DNA from 2 places in the Bhargavaea sp. GQ12 genome. Region 2 is predicted to be linked to the other one. Evidence: predicted binding sites of a transcription regulator. Region 2 holds the regulator's gene; the other holds the start of a gene.
What was found. Region 2 encodes LexA, which represses DNA repair genes until DNA is damaged. Its sites were predicted from a motif close to CGAACATATGTTCG; they were not measured.

Region 1 (8,903 bases), on a different contig from region 2:
CGTACACGGGGAGATGAAACTGAGGAAGCCCGCTCCGAATGCCAGTAGGATATTGAGGTCTGCCGACACGACAATCCCCCTTTCTGTTGCTGTCCTTATACTATCAGAATCCGCAGGGGTTTTCGCCATTCCTGTCTGTGACAGTTTGTTGTCTTTATAACATATTCCCGCATGCGGAAAGGATGTCACCCGGAAAGAAGCGGATAGTGAACAAAATAAGCAAATGGCAGGCGGTGGACCGCTGCCATTTGCTTATTGGGTTATTCGTTTTTTCGGCATTGCTTCCGATCAGCTGATTTCATTTCCTTCCAGGATGCCGTTCTGGAGACGGAACATTTTGTGGTAAAGGCCGCCTTTTGCCAGGAGTTCCCGGTGGGTACCGCGCTCCACAATCTCGCCCTGATGAAGGACGAGAATCAGGTCCGCGTCCTGGATGGTGCTGAGTCGGTGCGCGATGGCGATCGTCGTCCGGCCTTTCCGCATTTGTTCCAAGCCTTTCTGGATTGCGACTTCAGTCTCGGTATCGATATTCGCCGTCGCCTCATCAAGGATCAGGATCTTTGGTTTCTTGACCATCGTACGGGCAAATGCGATCAGTTGCCGCTGTCCGCCCGAGAAGGTCGAACCCCGCTCCGTCACCTTCTGATCATAGCCGTCCGGCAGGCTCCGGATAAACGGGTCCGCCTGGACAAATTCGGCAGCCGCGCGCACCTCGCCGGGATCGATCGACTCATCAAAGAGCCGGATGTTGCTCCCGATGTCTCCGTAGAAGAGGAATGGATCCTGCAGGACGAGTCCGGTCTTTTCCCGGAGCTCCGCCTTCGGAAAGGACTTGATCGGCCTGCCGTCGATCAGGATCTCGCCCCGTTCGAATTCGTAGAAGCGCATAAGCAGGTTGATGATTGAGCTTTTCCCGGAACCCGTGTGGCCGACAAGCGCCACCGTCTCCCCGGGATTGGCGGTGAAGCTGATGTTTTTCAGAACATCGTTTTCCCTGTCATAGGAAAAGGAGACATTCCTGAACTCGATCTTCCCTTCATCGATTCGCGATTCCCCTGCCTGCGGCTGTGCCGGTTCCAGTTCCGGATCGTCCATGAGGCGGAAAACCCGGTCAGCCGCGACGATGGCCTGCTGGAAGATCGACAGGCGTTGCATGACCTGGTTAATCGGTTCGAAAAACCGGTCGATATAGGTCACGAACGCATAGATGACCCCGATCTCGACAGGTTCGCTGAACGATGTGATTCCGAAGTAGGACAGGAGCAGGATGATTCCGAGTGCGTAGACGATATCAACTGCGGGGCGCAGCAACAGTCCGTCCAGCTTGATGTTGCGCATGCCCGCCTCGTAGTGCTTGTCATTGATCTCCCCGAATTCTTCCCTGAACCGCTTTTCCTGCCTGAACACCTGGACCATACCCATGCCGTTCAGGGATTCGGCGATTTTGCCGTTTAGCTGGCTCAGCCGCTCCCGGAGGTCCTGATAAAACTCGGAACTATACTTCCGGTAGATCCACATGATGAGGAAGATGAGCGGCAGCAAGAGGAGTGACAGCATTGCGAGCCGGACATCAAGCACGAACATCGCGATGTAGACACCGATGATGAGCAGGCTGCTCTGCAGGAAGCCGACAAGCACATCGACGAACATCTCGAGGATCGCTTCGGTGTCGTTCGTCACCCTGGAAACGGTGCCTCCAGCCGGCGTCTTGTCAAAATACCGCATCCCGAGGCGGTGCACCTTCGTGAACGCATCAATCCGGATCTGGCGGACGATGCGCAACGCGATCTCCTGGAATTTCAGAAGCTGGACATAGCCGAACACCGCGTTCAGCACGAGGATGCCCAGATAGGCACCGGCAAGGATCATGAGCGGACGTTCCGGGAAGTTGGCCGGTGTCAGGTAATCATCGATGAAGGTCTTGATGAGATATGGCCCGAGAATGTCCCCGAGTACGGTCAGTCCGAGCAGGAGGAGGGCTGCCACGGCCGCCCCCCTGTGCGGGCGGATGTAGCGGAGCAGCCGCATGAGGACGCGCCACTGGTCGCGCCCGCTCAGTTTCTGCTGTTCAGGTGCTTCCATCATGCATCCCCTCCCTGTTCGACGAGTGCTTCCAGCTGCTGGAGCCGGTACATCTCATGATAAAGCCCGCCCAGTGCCATCAATTCCTCATGAGTGCCCTTCTCCGCGATCGTGCCATCCTCCATGACGATGATCTGGTGGGAATGCTGAATGGCGCTCATCCGGTGGGAGGTGATGATTGTCGTCTCCTCCGTGCGTGTTTCCTTGAGGGCAGCAAGAATCGCCTCCTCCGTCCGGGCATCCACCGCGGACAGCGAGTCATCCAGGATGAGCAGCTCCGGCTCCATGAGCAGGGCGCGCGCGATGGAGATACGCTGCTTCTGGCCGCCCGACAGCGAAACGCCCCGCTCGCCGACGACCGTGTCATAGCCTTCCGCGAATCCGAGGATATCCTCATCGATGTGCGCGAGCCTGGCTGCTTCCCTGACTTCATCAAACGGCGCATCCACGTCAGTGAACGCGATGTTTTCCCGGACGGTTGCCGAGAAGAGGAAATGGTCCTGCGGCACGTAGCCGATCGCTTCGAGAAGCCGTTCCTTGCGGTAATCGGTGATTGGGTTGCCCCCGTATGTAATCTCACCGTCGTATCCCTCGAACTCGCGCAGGAGCAGCTTGAGGATTGCCGTCTTGCCGGAACCGGTCCTGCCGACAATCCCCAGCGTCTCCCCTTTTTTCAGTGTGAACCGGACGTCACGGAGTGCCGGGCGCCCGTCTTCGGGGAACCGGAACTCACGGATGTCGAAGGTGATATCCCCTCCGGGTGCCAGATCCGCCGCTCCGTCCTTATCCCCGATGTCGGGCCGGACGGACAGGAGCTCACGGATCCGGCCATAGGACGCCCTGCCGCGTTCGACGATATTGAACAGGAAGCCGAATGCGAGCATCGGCCAGACAAGCAGACCGAGATACGCGTTGAAGGCGATCAGGTCCCCGAGCGTCATGTCACCGCTCATGATAAAGCGCGCGCCGAAGATGATCGACAGGAAAAAGGACATGCCGACGATCAGGGAAATGGTCGGATCAAACAGGGCATCCACCCTGGCGACGCGGACGTTTTTCGCCACGACATCCGCTGACAAGTTTCTGAAGTCCTCAATGTCCTCCTTTTCCTGGCCGAACGTCTTGATGACTTTGATGCCGGCGATGCTTTCCTGTGTCTTGTCGTTCAGATCCGAAAAGGCTTCCTGTGCCGTTCTGAAGCGCTCGTGCAGCAGCTTGCCATACCAGCTGGTCAGCACGGCCATGAGCGGCATCGGGAGAAGCGCAATGAGCGTCAGCTTCCAGTCGATCGTCACCGCCATCGCGATGATGACCGCCCCGCCCGTGGTGACCGAGTCGACGAGCGTCAGCACGCCATGCCCCGCTGTCTGCTGGACGGCGCGGATGTCATTGGTCGCATGCGCCATCAGGTCGCCGACACGGCGCTGCTGGTAGAACGAGGAAGACATCTTCGTAAAATGGGCGAACAGCTCACTGCGGAGCCGCCGCCCGAGAAGCACCGACGAGCCGAAGATCATGACCCGCCAGTAGTAGCGGAGCACATACATCGCGAGCGCCGCTCCTGCAAGGATCAGAAGCCATCTGCCGAGCCCCGCTCCCGTCAGCGTGCCAAGCCGGATTTCATCGACGACATAGCCGATGATCCTCGGCGGTAGCAGCTGGAGCACGGCCACGACAAGCAGCATCAGGATGCCGATGAAGTACTGCTTTTTCCGTTCTTTGAAAAACCATCCCAATTGCATGAACACATTCACGGATCCCGTTCTCCCTTCTGTATTTGGGCCGATATCCAGTGTAGCAAATGTTCTGAAATTCGAGAAGTGCCGGAATGCAAATTATCCGGATACTGAAATACCGGTGACATCCGAAGTCCGGATGACCGCCGGTTCCCCGTCCGCGCCGACCATCCGGATGGTTCCCGAAATCGGATCGAAATGGTGGACCGCCCCCGTGCAGCACACATCCCCGCCCGGTGTCCGGCTGGAGACGGCAAGAAGCCCTCCGTATTCGAGCGCTTCATGCAGCATCCGGTCCCACTCCTCCATCTGCTGGGGATCCGGGGCGAGCGGCTCCCGCCTGCCCTCCTCTTCCTGCCATTCCCTCAAAAGCTTCAGGTGCTCCGGCAACATCATCGCCGTCCATTTGATGTTCCCTCTGTCGCGGATCATCCGCATCACGCTCCTTCTTAATGTTGTCGCCGGTTGCCGGACGACTTGCACTTGCTGTCCGGTCTCGTCATTGGGTCTGTTGATCTCGTCATTGGAGGCGCCAGTTTCGTCATTTACCTGCGAATGACGAAATCGGGGCCGCGAATGACGAGATTTCGTCGCCGAATGATGAAATCGGGCGCCTCCAATGACGAAACCGTCATCCGGCCGCGGCGCCCATCTGCGGTGCCGCAGACAACTTTACATCTTATGGCCGCCGATCAGCTTCGCCCTGCCGACGGCGGTCCCGGCGTCCGTATAGGAGACGGCCCTCAGAATCGCGGCAGGGCCGTACTTGGACCGGATCGCATCCATGGCGGCGCCGAGCTTGCGCTCCTCCCAGCTGCGCGTCTCGAACAGGCTGAGCTGCATGGAATGCTCCTCCTCCAGATTGGACAGCGAGAGGGCAAGCCGCCGGACCGGGCGGCCGTCGTGAAACTCATCAAGAAGCGCGGTGCACACCCGGTAAATCGCCATCGTCGAGTTGGTTGCCGTTTCCACCGAGCGTGACCGGGAAAAGCCGCCCCCATACGCGTTTTCGCTGTAGCCGGCGGACAGGTGGATGGTGCGGCCGGCACGGCCGGCTTCCCGCGCCCGCCGCGCCACGTCCTCGCACATCTCCAGGATGACGGCGAGGATATCCTCCCGCTTCACATAGTCGCGGTAAAGCACCTGGCCCTTCCCGTAGCTGACCTGTCCCGCGATGAGCGGTGCGCCGAGCTCCGACAAGTCGATGCCCCATGCATGGTGGTACAGTTGGTTGCCCATGACGCCGAACTCCTTTTCCAGCAGCTTCAGGTCGGCATGGGCGAGGTCGCCGACGGAAAAGATGCCGAGGCCGTTCAGCCGGCGCTCCATCCGGCGGCCGACCCCCCACATTCCTGACAGCGGCGCGACCGGCCAGAGCTTCCCGGGAACATCTTCATACGTCCATTTGGCGAACCCGGTCTTTTTCGCGTCGAGGTCAAGGGCGATTTTCGCCAAGAGCATGTTCGGCCCCATGCCGATCGCGGCCGGCATCTGGAACTGGGCAAGCAGCTGGTCCCGGAGCCGCCTCACGGTCTCCTCCGGCGGCCCCCACAGCCGCTCCGTCCCGCCGAGGTCGACGAACGCCTCGTCGATGCTGTACACATGGATCGCCTCCTTCGGCACGTATTCGCCAAGGAGGCGGGTAATCTCCATCGACACCCGGACGTAGAAGCCCATCTTCGGTTCGATGAGCCGGATCGCCGGATCATCCGGGATCTCATACAGCCGGTGCCCAGTCCGGACACCGAACTCCCGTTTGAGCCGGGGTGAGGCGGCGAGGACGACACTCCCTTTCCGGTCGCGGTCCCCGATGATGGCGATCGGCTCCTTTAAAACGTCCAGCCCCTCATCCGCCGCCGCGCAGCTTGCATAAAAACTCCGCATATCCAGGCAGATGATTTTCCGGTCCGGCAGGCCCTCATACATGCGCGCATCCTCCTTTTTGATGATTTATTCGATATAGAACAAATGTTCCCCTCCTTCAGTATAGCCAAACCGGATGCAATCATTCAACGGCAATTTCGGGAAATCGAGGGGATGGGATGAAAAAAGGCGGGTTAATATTCGGGAAGACAGGACGAGTATGTCCCATCAGCCGCGAGTGCCTTTAAAAAACGGTTGGAGCGGGATCTGCCCTGGCCGGATGAACAGGAACGAAAAGACCGGAACGCACGATGGCGTTCCGGTCCGGATCATCAAATATTATTTTGTGGTTGCTTCACCGAGGAGCTCCCCGGCTTTTTCGATCTGCACGCGCACCTGGTCGAATCCGGTGCCGCCGTAGGAATTTCTCCGGCGGACGGCCGCAACCGGTGCGAGGACATCATAAATGTCCTCCTCAATCAGCGCGCTTTCCTGCTGCATGTCGGAAAGGGACAGATCCTTCAGGACGCAGCCTTTCTGGATGCAGGTGAAGACGAGCTTTCCGGTCACTTCATGCGCTTCACGGAACGGCATGCCCTTGGCCGCCAGGTAATCGGCGAGCTCGGTGGCATTGGAGAAGTCTTTGCTGACTTCCTGTTCCATGACGTCCGTGTTCACAGTCATCGTTCGGATCATGCCCGCGAAGATGCGGAGCGAGCCGGTGACAGTCTTGACCGTGTCGAACATGCCTTCCTTGTCTTCCTGCATGTCCTTGTTGTAGGCGAGCGGCAGGCCCTTAAGCGTTGTAAGGAGGCCAACCAGGTTGCCGTACACGCGCCCGGTCTTGCCGCGGATCAATTCCGCCATGTCAGGGTTCTTTTTCTGCGGCATGATGCTGGAGCCGGTCGAGAAGGCATCGTCCAGCTCGATGAATCCGAATTCCTGGCTGGACCAGAGGATGATCTCCTCTGCGAGGCGTGACAGATGCGCCATGAGAAGCGACGAGGCGGACAGAAACTCGACGATAAAGTCCCGGTCGCTCACCGCATCCATGCTGTTTTCATATACACCCGCAAAGCCGAGCAGCTCAGCCGAGTAATGCCGGTCGATCGGGAACGTCGTCCCGGCAAGCGCTCCGGCGCCGAGTGGTGACAGGTCGACACGCTTCAGGGAGTCCGTGAAGCGGCCCTTGTCACGCTCGAGCATCCAGAAGTACGCCATCAGATGATGGGCGAACGATACCGGCTGCGCGCGCTGGAGGTGGGTATAACCCGGCGCAAGCGTTTCGACATGGGCGTCTGCCTGCTCGAGAATGGCCTTCTGGAAGTCTTCGGTAAGCGCGATGATCTCCTTTGTGCGCTCCTTCAGATACAGATGCATGTCTGTCGCGACCTGGTCGTTCCGGCTGCGTCCGGTGTGGAGCTTGCCGCCGACCGGGCCAATGTCATCCGTCAGCTTTTTCTCGAGGTTCAGGTGGATGTCTTCGAGCTCGACAGAATATTCCAGCTCATCCGCCTTCGCCTGTTTCTTCAGCTTTTCCAGGCCGCCGAGGATTGCTTCCGTCTCGTCTTGCGTCAGGATGCCGCATTTGCCGAGCATTTTCACATGCGCGGTGCTGCCTTCCAGGTCCTCCAGGACAAGCTCCCGGTCAAAGCCGATGGATGCGCCGAACTCGTCGACCCATTCCTCCGCGCTTTTCTGGAAACGTCCGCCCCAGAGCTTTTCGGTCATGACTGCACCTTCTCCGGCTGCTTCGCGGATTCGGCAGCCTTGTTAACGGATGCATGGACTTTTGTCGGGAGGCCCCACAGCTCGATGAAGCCGACTGCGGAGGCGTGGTTGAACTCGTCTTCCTTCGTGTAGGTCGCGAGTTTTTCATCATAGAGCGAGTTGTCCGATTTGCGGCCTTCGACGATCGCATGGCCCTTGAAGAGCTTTACGCGGACCGTGCCGTTGACGAACTGCTGCGTCTCTTTCAGGAATGCCTGGAGCGCTTTGGTGAGCGGCGAGAACCAGAGCCCTTCATAGATGAGTTCTGTCAGCTTCTTGCTGATGACCGGCTTGAAGTGCGCGAGTTCCTTGACGAGCGTGATGTCTTCCAGCTCTTTGTGCGCCGTCAGCAGCGTCATTGCAGCCGGGCATTCATACACTTCACGGGACTTGATGCCGACGAGGCGGTTCTCGACGTGGTCGATGCGGCCGACGCCATGCTTGCCTGCAAGTTCATTAAGCTCAAGGATCAGCTCATGCAGTTCCTTTTTCTCCCCGTTCAGCGATACCGGAACCCCTTTGACGAATTCCAGTTCGATGACGTCCGCTGTGTCCGGCGCGTCTTCGATGGAAGCCGTCAGGTCGTAGGCATCTTCCGGAGGCGCGATCCACGGATTTTCGAGGATGCCGCATTCGTTCGCGCGGCCCCACAGGTTCTGGTCGATCGAGTACGGGCTGTCGAGATTCACCGGGATCGGGATGTTGCGTTCTTTCGCGTATTCGATCTCTTCCTCACGGGACCAGCTCCACTCGCGCACCGGTGCGATCACTTCAAGGGACGGATCCAGCGCATTGATCGACACTTCGAAGCGCACCTGGTCGTTCCCCTTGCCTGTGCAGCCGTGTGCCACGGCAGTCGCGCCGGTATCGTGCGCAATCTCGACGAGCTTTTTGGAGATGAGCGGGCGCGACAGCGCGGAGACGAGCGGGTATTTGTTTTCATACATCGTATGTCCCTGAAGCGAAGTAAGGACGAACTCCTCTGCGAATTCTTTTTTCGCATCGATCATGTAGCTTTCGGAAGCGCCGACTTCAAGCGCCTTGTTTTTGACGAACTCCAGGTCTTTTCCTTCGCCGACATCGAGGCAGACCGCGACAACGTCATAACCTTTTTCCTTGAGCCATGCAATTGCAACCGATGTATCCAAACCGCCTGAGTAGGCGAGAACGACTTTCTTACCCATAGTGAATCCCTCCGTGTATGTTTATTCATAATATACATGTTTTATTCATGAGAGAATCATAACATGTAATAAACATCAGTGCAAGTAAATGTTTATGCAATCGACAGAAAAATTAAAAGAGCCGCCCTTAGGCCGCTCAATCCTGTTTCGGTTCTAGCGTATAATCATGGCTTTCAACATCCAGTTCCACCGTGTAGGACTCATTCCCGGTGACCATCGTGAAGTCAAACCGGATGGTCTCACTGCCGATTTCCGGCTTGCCGAGAAT
Region 2 (8,903 bases):
GCCCGTTTATGACATCTGCCGGACTGGCCATGTACGATCGTCTGGCCGGAGTGGAGAAAAGCGAGCGCAGGACGATGCTTTCGCCGGAGGAAACGCTCCGGCTTGAACCGCTCCTGAACCGGGAGGGTCTGCTCGGGGGTGGCCATTACGTGGAATACCGCACGGATGACGCACGCCTGACGTTAGAGGTCCTGAAAAAAGCCGCTGAAAAAGGGGCCCTCTGCCTGAACCACTGCAAGGCAGAAGCGTTCATCTATGACAGGGAGGGCAAAGTCGCCGGCGCTCATGTCCGGGACAGGTTGGACAATAGCCGTTTCCGTGCGGAAGCGGAGCATGTGGTCAATGCCACAGGACCATGGGTGGATGAAGTGAGGGAACTGGATGACGTCAGCAACGGCAAACACCTCCGCCTCTCGAAGGGTGTTCATATTGTTATCAGCCAGTCCCGTTTCCCGCTCAGGCAGGCTGTTTATTTCGACGGTCCTGACGGCAGGATGATTTTCGCCATCCCGAGGGACGGCAAGGCCTATATCGGCACGACCGATACGTTCTACGATGGTGATCCTGCAAAAGTTGCAGCAACCGAAGAAGATGTTGAGTACCTTCTAAAGGCCGCTAACAGTATGTTTCCGGGTGTCAGACTGGTCAGGAATGATGTGGAGTCCACTTGGGCGGGAGTCCGGCCGCTGATCCATGTGGAAGGAAAGAACCCCTCGGAAATTTCCCGGAAGGACGAAATCTGGGAATCTCCATCGGGACTCCTCACCATGGCCGGAGGCAAACTGACCGGGTACAGAAAAATGGCTGAGGATGCCGTCGACCGGATTGTCCGGCGATACAATGGCGGTACGTTCGGTCCGTGCATTACAAAAAACTTGCGCCTGTCCGGCGGAGATTTTGACGATCCGGACCATTTGGAAAACTTCATCAGGGGCAAAGCGAATGAGGCGGAACTATACGGCCTTACGTATGAAGATGGGCTCGAAATTGCCGGTTTCTACGGCACGAATGCCGATCTGGTCTTTCGTTTTGCCCATGCTGCAGGTGACGGTGCTGGTCTCAGTGCCGCTGTCAGGGGGCGCATCCTCTATGCGATCCATGCGGAGATGGCCGCAACACCGGCTGATTTCCTCGTACGAAGAACGGGCTGGATGTTTTTTGATGCCGGCCGTGTACAGGAGGAAGGAAGCAAGGTTGCAGCATACATGGCGGACCTGCTATCCCTGAGCTCGGAGGAAAAAGTAAAGATGCTTGATGAGCTTGACCTTGCCATCGGACAGACGGCAGGTCTGCAAGGAGGATGACCGAGTGGAGAGATTGACCATCCAAACGACTGACGGCCATATGGTCAGTGCGTTTGTAGCTGAGCCGGAAGGGCGGCCAAAGGGCCATATACACCTGCTACATGGAATGGCCGAACACATCGGCAGATACGAAGAGTTTGGAGAAGAGTTAAGGAAGGCCGGCTTCATTGTCAGCGGTCATGACCACCGCGGCCACGGGAGGACGGAACGGCTAAACGGCATCAGGGGGTATTTCGCTGAGGAAGACGGATTTGAACGGGTTGTGCAGGACGTCTATGAAGTCGTTTCCCTGATCCGCCAAAACCGGCCATCCCCCGTCTTCACGATATTCGGGCATAGCATGGGTTCTTTTGTGGCAAGGCGCTATACACAGCGCTACGGGGATACTTTGGACCGGGCCGTCTTCATGGGCTCGGGCGATCATCCCGGCCCTGCCATCATGGCGGGGCGACTGGTTGCGAGGGCATTCAGTGCCGCGGGAATGGAAAAAGAGCCGAACCAGTTATTGAACTCTCTGACGTTCGGTGGCTATAACCTTCAGTTTCCCGATGCGGAGACGCCATTTGACTGGCTGACGGATGATGCCGAGGAAGTCAGGGCGTACTTGGACGATGAAGAATCCGGGTTTGTTTCGACCACGGGATTTTTTTCGGATCTGTTCGACGGGCTTGACCTGATCCATAAAGACCGTGAAGTTGCCAGAACGCCTGCAGGCTTGCCGATTCTGCTGATTTCGGGTGCGCAGGATCCGGTCGGCAAGAGCGGGGCGGGTATCTGGAATGTCGCCCGCCAGTATTCGGAAAACGGGATCGAAAATGTCACCGTTTATCTTGTGGATGATGGCCGCCATGAGATTCTGCATTCGCCGAAAAAAGGCCGCGTCACCGAATTTATCAGGGAGTGGATCTTGCAATGACCGGTAGCTTGTACCCGGAAGTGGTGGCAATCGTGGGCCCGACGGCATCGGGAAAAACCGCATTAAGTGTCAGCCTGGCGGAAGCGGCAGGCGGCGAAGTCATTAACGGTGACGCGTTCCAGGTCTACCGCGGCCTGGATATCGGCACGGCAAAAATCACCCCTGAAGAGATGCACGGCATTCCGCACCATCTGTTTGATATCTTGGGTCCGGGTGACGATTTTTCAGTGGCGGACTACCAGAGGCTTGTCCGTGAGAAAATTGCGGAAATCCGTTCAAGAGGTAAGCTTCCGATCATCGCAGGCGGCACGGGCCTCTACATCCAGTCAGTCCTGTTCGATTTCCGGTTCACCGAGCAAAAACACGATCCGGTTCTTAGGGAGCGGCTGGAGGACATCCTGCAGGAACAAGGGCCCGGCCGGCTTCATGAGCTCCTTAAGGAACAGGACCCTGCCGCTGCAAAGGAAATCCATCCAAACAATACGCGCCGTGTATTGCGCGCCATCGAGATTGCATCCCTCACCGGCAAGTCGAAAAAAGAGGCGGAAGGAAGCAAAGGCTCGGAGCCGCTTTACGACCATCTGATCATCGGCCTGGCAATGGACCGGGACATCTTATACGAGCGGATCAACCAACGGGTTGACCTCATGATCCGGGAAGGCTGGACAGAGGAAGTCCTGCGACTCTTGAATGCAGGGTTCGGCGACAGCCAGTCCATGAAGGCAATCGGATATGGCGAGATTGCATCCTATCTGAATGGCGAGACGGATCTGGAGCAGGCACTTGACCTGACAAAACGCAATACGAGGCGCTATGCAAAGCGCCAGCTCACCTACTTCAGGAACAAGCTGGACGTGCACTGGCTTGAGGCATCGGACGGTACACGGCAGAATACGGAAAAAATACTTACAATGATGAAGGATTTCGGGTCGGTGAAAAGGAATACATAAGACAAGGCCCATGCCAACATAAAGAGAGAGCGGAGGAATAGGTGCAATGAAGTCAGCAAACATCCAGGATACGTTCCTGAACCAGATCCGCAAAAACGGGATTTTCGTAACCGTGTTCCTGACCAATGGTTTTCAGCTAAAAGGGCAAGTGAAGTCCTATGACAACTTCACAGTGCTGCTGGAGACGGACGGAAAACAGCAGCTGATCTACAAGCATGCGATCTCCACGTTCGTCCCCGCCCGTCCGGTCAATCTGGCGCCAAAGGAAGAATCAGCAGAAACGGTGTGAACAATGACGGGCTTCCGGGAAGCAGATGTGCGATGCTTCCCGGAAGCCTGTCTGCTGTTTTTACCGGAAAGCCGATGCCTCGTCTTTATCCGCAGCAGTCCGGCAATGCGGTATACTGGTGGATGACTATGCACCAGAGAGGAAAGAGGACGTTTGAACAACATCATGGACATCACAGGACAAATCGGTACTTGGAAAAAGGATGCCGAGCAAAAAATTACCCCCTTCCTGAAGAAGGCGGATGACATCGCGCTCTTTAACCAGGCAAAAGTACTTGCTGCTTTTAGGGAGAATCGGGTTTCCGACCATCATATGAACCCATCGACGGGCTATGGATACGATGACGAGGGGCGCGAGGTACTGGAGCGGGTGTATGCCTCAACTTTCGGTTCGGAATCGGCACTTGTCCGCAACCAGATCATTTCGGGCACCCACGCCATTTCCATCGCCCTATTCGGGGTGCTCCGACCCGGGGACGAACTGTTGTATATCACGGGTGAACCTTATGATACGCTCGCCTCGATCGTTTCGGGACCGGAAGGGAAAGACACGGGCTCACTCCGTGATTATGGGATCTCCTACCGCCATATCGACCTGAAACCGGACGGAACTGTCGATTTCGATGCCGTCAGTGATGCCGTAACCGAAAAGACGGCAATGATTGCCATCCAGCGTTCGAAAGGATATTCCCTGCGTCCGAGTTTTACAGTCGGCCAGATCGGAGAGATGGTGCAGAAGGTCCGGGAGATTGCGCCAAAAGCGATCATTTTCACTGATAACTGCTACGGAGAATTTGTCGAGACTGCAGAACCGACCGAGGTGGGGGTCGACCTGATGGCAGGCTCACTTATCAAAAACCCCGGCGGAGGTCTCGCCAAAACCGGCGGCTATTTGGCTGGACGTGCAGATCTTATTGAAAAATGTGCTTATCGGATGACTTCTCCGGGTATAGGAGCAGAGGCGGGTGCGTCGCTTGGTACGCTCCCCGACATGTATCAGGGCTTCTTCCTCGCTCCTCATGTGACGGCACAGGCCGTCAAGGGTGCGATTTTCACATCGGCGATGCTGGAAGCGGCGGGCATGTCTACTTCCCCGCACTATACTTCGGACCGGACGGACCTCATCCAGTCGGTGTCTTTCAATGATGCTGAACAGATGATCCGTTTCTGCCGGGAAATTCAGGCACATTCACCTGTTAATGCCCACTTTGCACCGGAACCGTCGTACATGCCGGGCTACGAGGATAATGTCATCATGGCGGCCGGCACCTTCGTGCAGGGCTCGAGCATCGAATTGACAGCGGACGGCCCGATCCGCCCGCCCTATACCGCTTATATCCAAGGCGGTCTTACATACGAACATGTACAGATCGCGATTCTTGGCGCGCTTGATGCGCTGATGAAAGAAAACCTGCTTAAAAATTGAAAGGATGGTAACGTGGCTAAAATTACTAAGGAAGATATTAAAAGCGACATACAAAAACAGAATGTGAATTTTATCCGACTGCAGTTCACTGATATCCTGGGGACTATTAAGAACGTGGAGATTCCGGTTTCCCAGATCGACAAGGCGCTGGACAACAAGATGATGTTTGACGGGTCGTCGATTGAAGGGTTCGTTAGGATCGAGGAGTCGGATATGTTCCTGGTTCCCGACATGGACACGTGGACGGTATTCCAGTGGGATACGGGATCCGGAAAAGTCGCCCGGCTCATCTGCGATGTTCACCGCGCAGACGGATCGCCATTCGAAGGGGATCCCCGAAGCAATCTGAAGCGGGTGCTTAAAGAAATGGAAAAACTGGGCTTTACCAAGTTCAATATCGGGCCTGAGCCGGAATTCTTCCTTTTCAAATTGGATATGAACGGCGAACCAAGCCTGGAACTGAACGACTATGGCGGCTACTTCGACCTTGCACCTACCGATCTGGGCGAAAATTGCCGCAGGGACATCGTACTTGAGCTTGAGGCGCTAGGCTTCGAGATTGAGGCATCGCACCATGAGAACGCCCCGGGCCAGCATGAGATCGATTTTAAATACGCAGACGCCATCCGGGCATGCGACAACATCCAGACATTCAAGCTTGTAGTCAAGACGATCGCCCGAAAACATGGACTTCATGCCACGTTCATGCCTAAGCCGCTGTTCGGCGTGGCAGGTTCCGGGATGCATGTCAACATGTCGCTATTCAAAGAAAGCGAGAACGTTTTCGAAGATCCTGAAGGAGAAGAGGGCCTGAGCCAAACCGCTTACCAGTTTATGGCCGGCCTGCTGCAGCATGCGCATGGCTTTACAGCCATCGCGAATCCTACCGTCAACTCTTACAAGCGTCTGGTGCCGGGCTATGAAGCACCTGTATACGTCGCGTGGTCGGGCACGAACCGCAGTCCGCTTATCCGGATTCCGACCTCGAGGGGATTGAGCACACGGGTCGAAGTGCGTTCGGTCGACCCTACAGCCAATCCGTACATGGCGATGGCTGTCCTTCTCGGAGCCGGGCTCGAAGGAATCCGCAACGGCATGGAGCCTCCGGAATCCGTCGACCAGAACATCTATGAGATGAGCCTCCGTGAACGCCGGAGCATGGGCATCGAAGACCTTCCGGCAAGCCTGAAAGAGGCGCTGGGCGCCCTTGCAGACGACAAGGTCATCCAAAATGCCCTCGGCAGCCATATCTACAAGAATTTCATGGACACAAAAGAAGCGGAATGGAACATGTTCCGCACAACAGTCCACCCGTGGGAGCGGGAGCAGTACATGAAGATGTACTGACTGCACGCAGATAAAAAGTGAGCGCAGCCTAATCGGTTGCGCTCACTTTTCTGTTTAAAGTTGTTCTATGGCTTCCCTGACCGGCGTGTCGCCTGAAACTAGCTCGAAGGAAAGGTTGCGGGTATTCTCCTTGTCCAGCGCTTCAAAGACGGCATGGGCGACATCTTCCCGTGGAATGCCGCCCGGCTCCAGATGTTCTGAAGCGGATACCCGGCCTGTTCCGGGTTCATCCAGCAGCAGGCCGGGACGGACGATCGTATAGTCCAGGCCACTCGCTCGGAGGATGTTGTCGGCGTGGTGCTTTGCCACGTAGTACGGACGGATGGCGTCAGACCAGCGTTCCCTGTCCTCGGCACCGATTGCGCTCACCATCAGGAAACGACCGACTCCCTTTTGTCCGGCGGCTTCGATTGCCTTGGCGGCTCCATCCAGGTCGATCAGCAAGGTTTTGTCAGGGCCGGTATGCCCGCCGCTTCCCGCAGTAAACACAACAGCATCCATATCTGCCATTATCGAAGACAGATCTGCAGTGCTGCCTTCAAGATCGGCAACGACGGTACGTGCTCCCATATTTTCGAAAACTGCCTGCTGCTCTTTTTTTCTGATCATGGCGGTCGGTGTATGCTCACCGCTCTCAACGAGAAGCTTCACCAGCATCTTGCCGATCTTGCCGTTTGCTCCGATGACAAGTACGTTCAAAATGATCCATCTCCCCTCTCATGCTAATGAGTCCACTATATCGGAACGGAGGGGCAGGGGACAATGGAAAGACGTCGGGCTGCAGACATGAAAAAAGCCGGCAGCGCGTTTCCGGAAAGCGGTGCCGACTGAATGATGATCCGACCCTGCAGGATCTTACTGGATATGGCGGTAGACGCCCACAACTTTACCGAGGATGGATACCTGGTCGACGATGATGGGATCCATCGACGGGTTTTCTGGCTGGAGGCGGAAATGCCCGCTTTCTTTGAAGAAGCGCTTGACTGTCGCCTCATCCTCTTCAGTCATTGCGACAACGATTTCACCGTTATTCGCGGTGCTCTGCTGGCGCACGACGACATAGTCACCGTTCAGGATGCCGGCCTCGATCATGGATTCGCCCATGATTTCCAGCATGAACAGCTGGTCGTCCGAGCTGCCGTACTGATCGGGGAGAGGAAAATATTCTTCGATGTTTTCGACCGCTGTAATTGGCTGGCCTGCTGTAACCTTCCCGACGACCGGGACCTGAAGAACATCCGCTTTAGGGATGGCGTCGCCGGTTTCAAGAATTTCAATAGCGCGGGGTTTGGTCGGGTCACGGCGGATGAGGCCCTTGTTCTCCAGGCGGGCCAGATGGCCGTGGACCGTCGAACTGGAAGCGAGCCCGACAGCCTCGCCTATTTCGCGGACGGAAGGCGGATAGCCTTTCGACCTGACCTCTTCCTTGATGAAAGTCAGGATGGCTTCCTGCCTTTTCGACATTTTCTTCAAACGGATTCACCTCTTCTTTTAACGTATTAGCTAGTTCCAAGTATATCAGCCGTCTCAATGAAATGCAAACATAGGTTCGAGAAAACCGCTTGACAAAAACATCTGTTCGCATTACGATGGGGTTATTATACGAACAAGCATTCGAATTTCTATTAGGAGGGGCCATTTATGAACCTGATCCGCAATTATTCTTACGTTGTATTCTTATTTCTCATCGCCATTGTTTCAGTCGCCATGCTGCCGGGACAGGAAGAGCCGGAACGTGCAATGACCGCCGAAATCCGAGTGAATCCCGGCGATACACTGTTCGCCCTGCATCAGAAAGCGGAAACTTCGCTTCCGGCTGACATATGGATAGAGGAAGTGCTCAAGATGAACGGTAAACATGATTCGACGATCCTTGCCGGAGAGACGCTTCTCGTACCCTCTAAAATGATGTATTCCGATGATATACAGCTGGCCGGTGAGGGAGAGTGAAGCGGGCCCGGACATGTGCTGTATATTGCCGGGTGAGCACTGAGAAAGAGTCCCAGGACATGTCACTAGAGCGTCAGGAGGAAGAGCTGCGGGCATTTGCGGACGAGCTTGACTTTACGGTGACCTCGGTTTTTAAAGACCGGCACAGCGGCTACGATATGGACCGGGACGGTCTCCTGGACCTGATCGACCATGTGCGGGAGGGTGAGGCGGAAATCGTCCTTGTCCAGGATGAGACCCGTCTCGGACGCGGGAATGCCCGTGTGGCAGTGCTGCACCTTCTGCAGAAGGCAGGGGCATCCACTTATACATATACGGACAAAGGTCCTGCAGCGCTGGATGAAATGGACACAATGCTGCTTGAGATATTGGCCATCGTCGAGGAATATCAAAGGAAAATGCATAATGCGAAAATTCGCAGGGGCATGCGCCGGGCAGTGGAAAAGGGCTACCGTCCTGAGCAGAATCTGAAAAAGCGGGGCAATCCCGAAGGCCGCGAACGAATTGATGTCCCGCTTGGGGAAATTGTCAGTCTCAGGCAGAAAGGCCTGACATTCGAAGAGATCGCTTCCACGCTTAGAGGACTCGGCCATGATGTCAGCAAGGCGACGGTACATCGCCGCTACAGAGAATATATCGAGGAAGAACAGACGAGCGAATGAGTTGCGCTCGTCTCTTTTTTTACTTATGTTTAGGACAAATGGAAAGGGGAGATTTCATGC

Region 1: AC6CHQ_RS08320 (Y-family DNA polymerase) is a predicted target of LexA. The motif match lies at 5,780-5,793, and genes of this name have one in related genera.

Annotation. Positions count from the first base shown of each region.
Region 1 is NZ_JCAXEU010000007.1:27,174-36,076, reverse strand. Features, by position in the region: gene AC6CHQ_RS08340 (cytochrome c biogenesis CcdA family protein) at 1-69, opposite strand, end outside; gene AC6CHQ_RS08335 (ABC transporter ATP-binding protein) at 289-2,082, opposite strand; gene AC6CHQ_RS08330 (ABC transporter transmembrane domain-containing protein) at 2,082-3,836, opposite strand; gene AC6CHQ_RS08325 (YolD-like family protein) at 3,918-4,250, opposite strand; gene AC6CHQ_RS08320 (Y-family DNA polymerase) at 4,491-5,744, opposite strand; gene argH (argininosuccinate lyase) at 6,021-7,412, opposite strand; gene AC6CHQ_RS08310 (argininosuccinate synthase) at 7,409-8,635, opposite strand; gene AC6CHQ_RS08305 (hypothetical protein) at 8,772-8,903, opposite strand, start outside.
Region 2 is NZ_JCAXEU010000010.1:19,621-28,523, forward strand. Features, by position in the region: gene AC6CHQ_RS10340 (glycerol-3-phosphate dehydrogenase/oxidase) at 1-1,304, shown strand, start outside; gene AC6CHQ_RS10345 (alpha/beta fold hydrolase) at 1,309-2,220, shown strand; gene miaA (tRNA (adenosine(37)-N6)-dimethylallyltransferase MiaA) at 2,217-3,170, shown strand; gene hfq (RNA chaperone Hfq) at 3,217-3,459, shown strand; gene AC6CHQ_RS10360 (methionine gamma-lyase family protein) at 3,625-4,884, shown strand; gene glnA (type I glutamate--ammonia ligase) at 4,897-6,231, shown strand; gene AC6CHQ_RS10370 (SDR family oxidoreductase) at 6,286-6,930, opposite strand; gene lexA (transcriptional repressor LexA) at 7,087-7,704, opposite strand; gene AC6CHQ_RS10380 (LysM peptidoglycan-binding domain-containing protein) at 7,873-8,181, shown strand; gene AC6CHQ_RS10385 (YneB family resolvase-like protein) at 8,178-8,843, shown strand; gene AC6CHQ_RS10390 (DUF896 domain-containing protein) at 8,900-8,903, shown strand, end outside.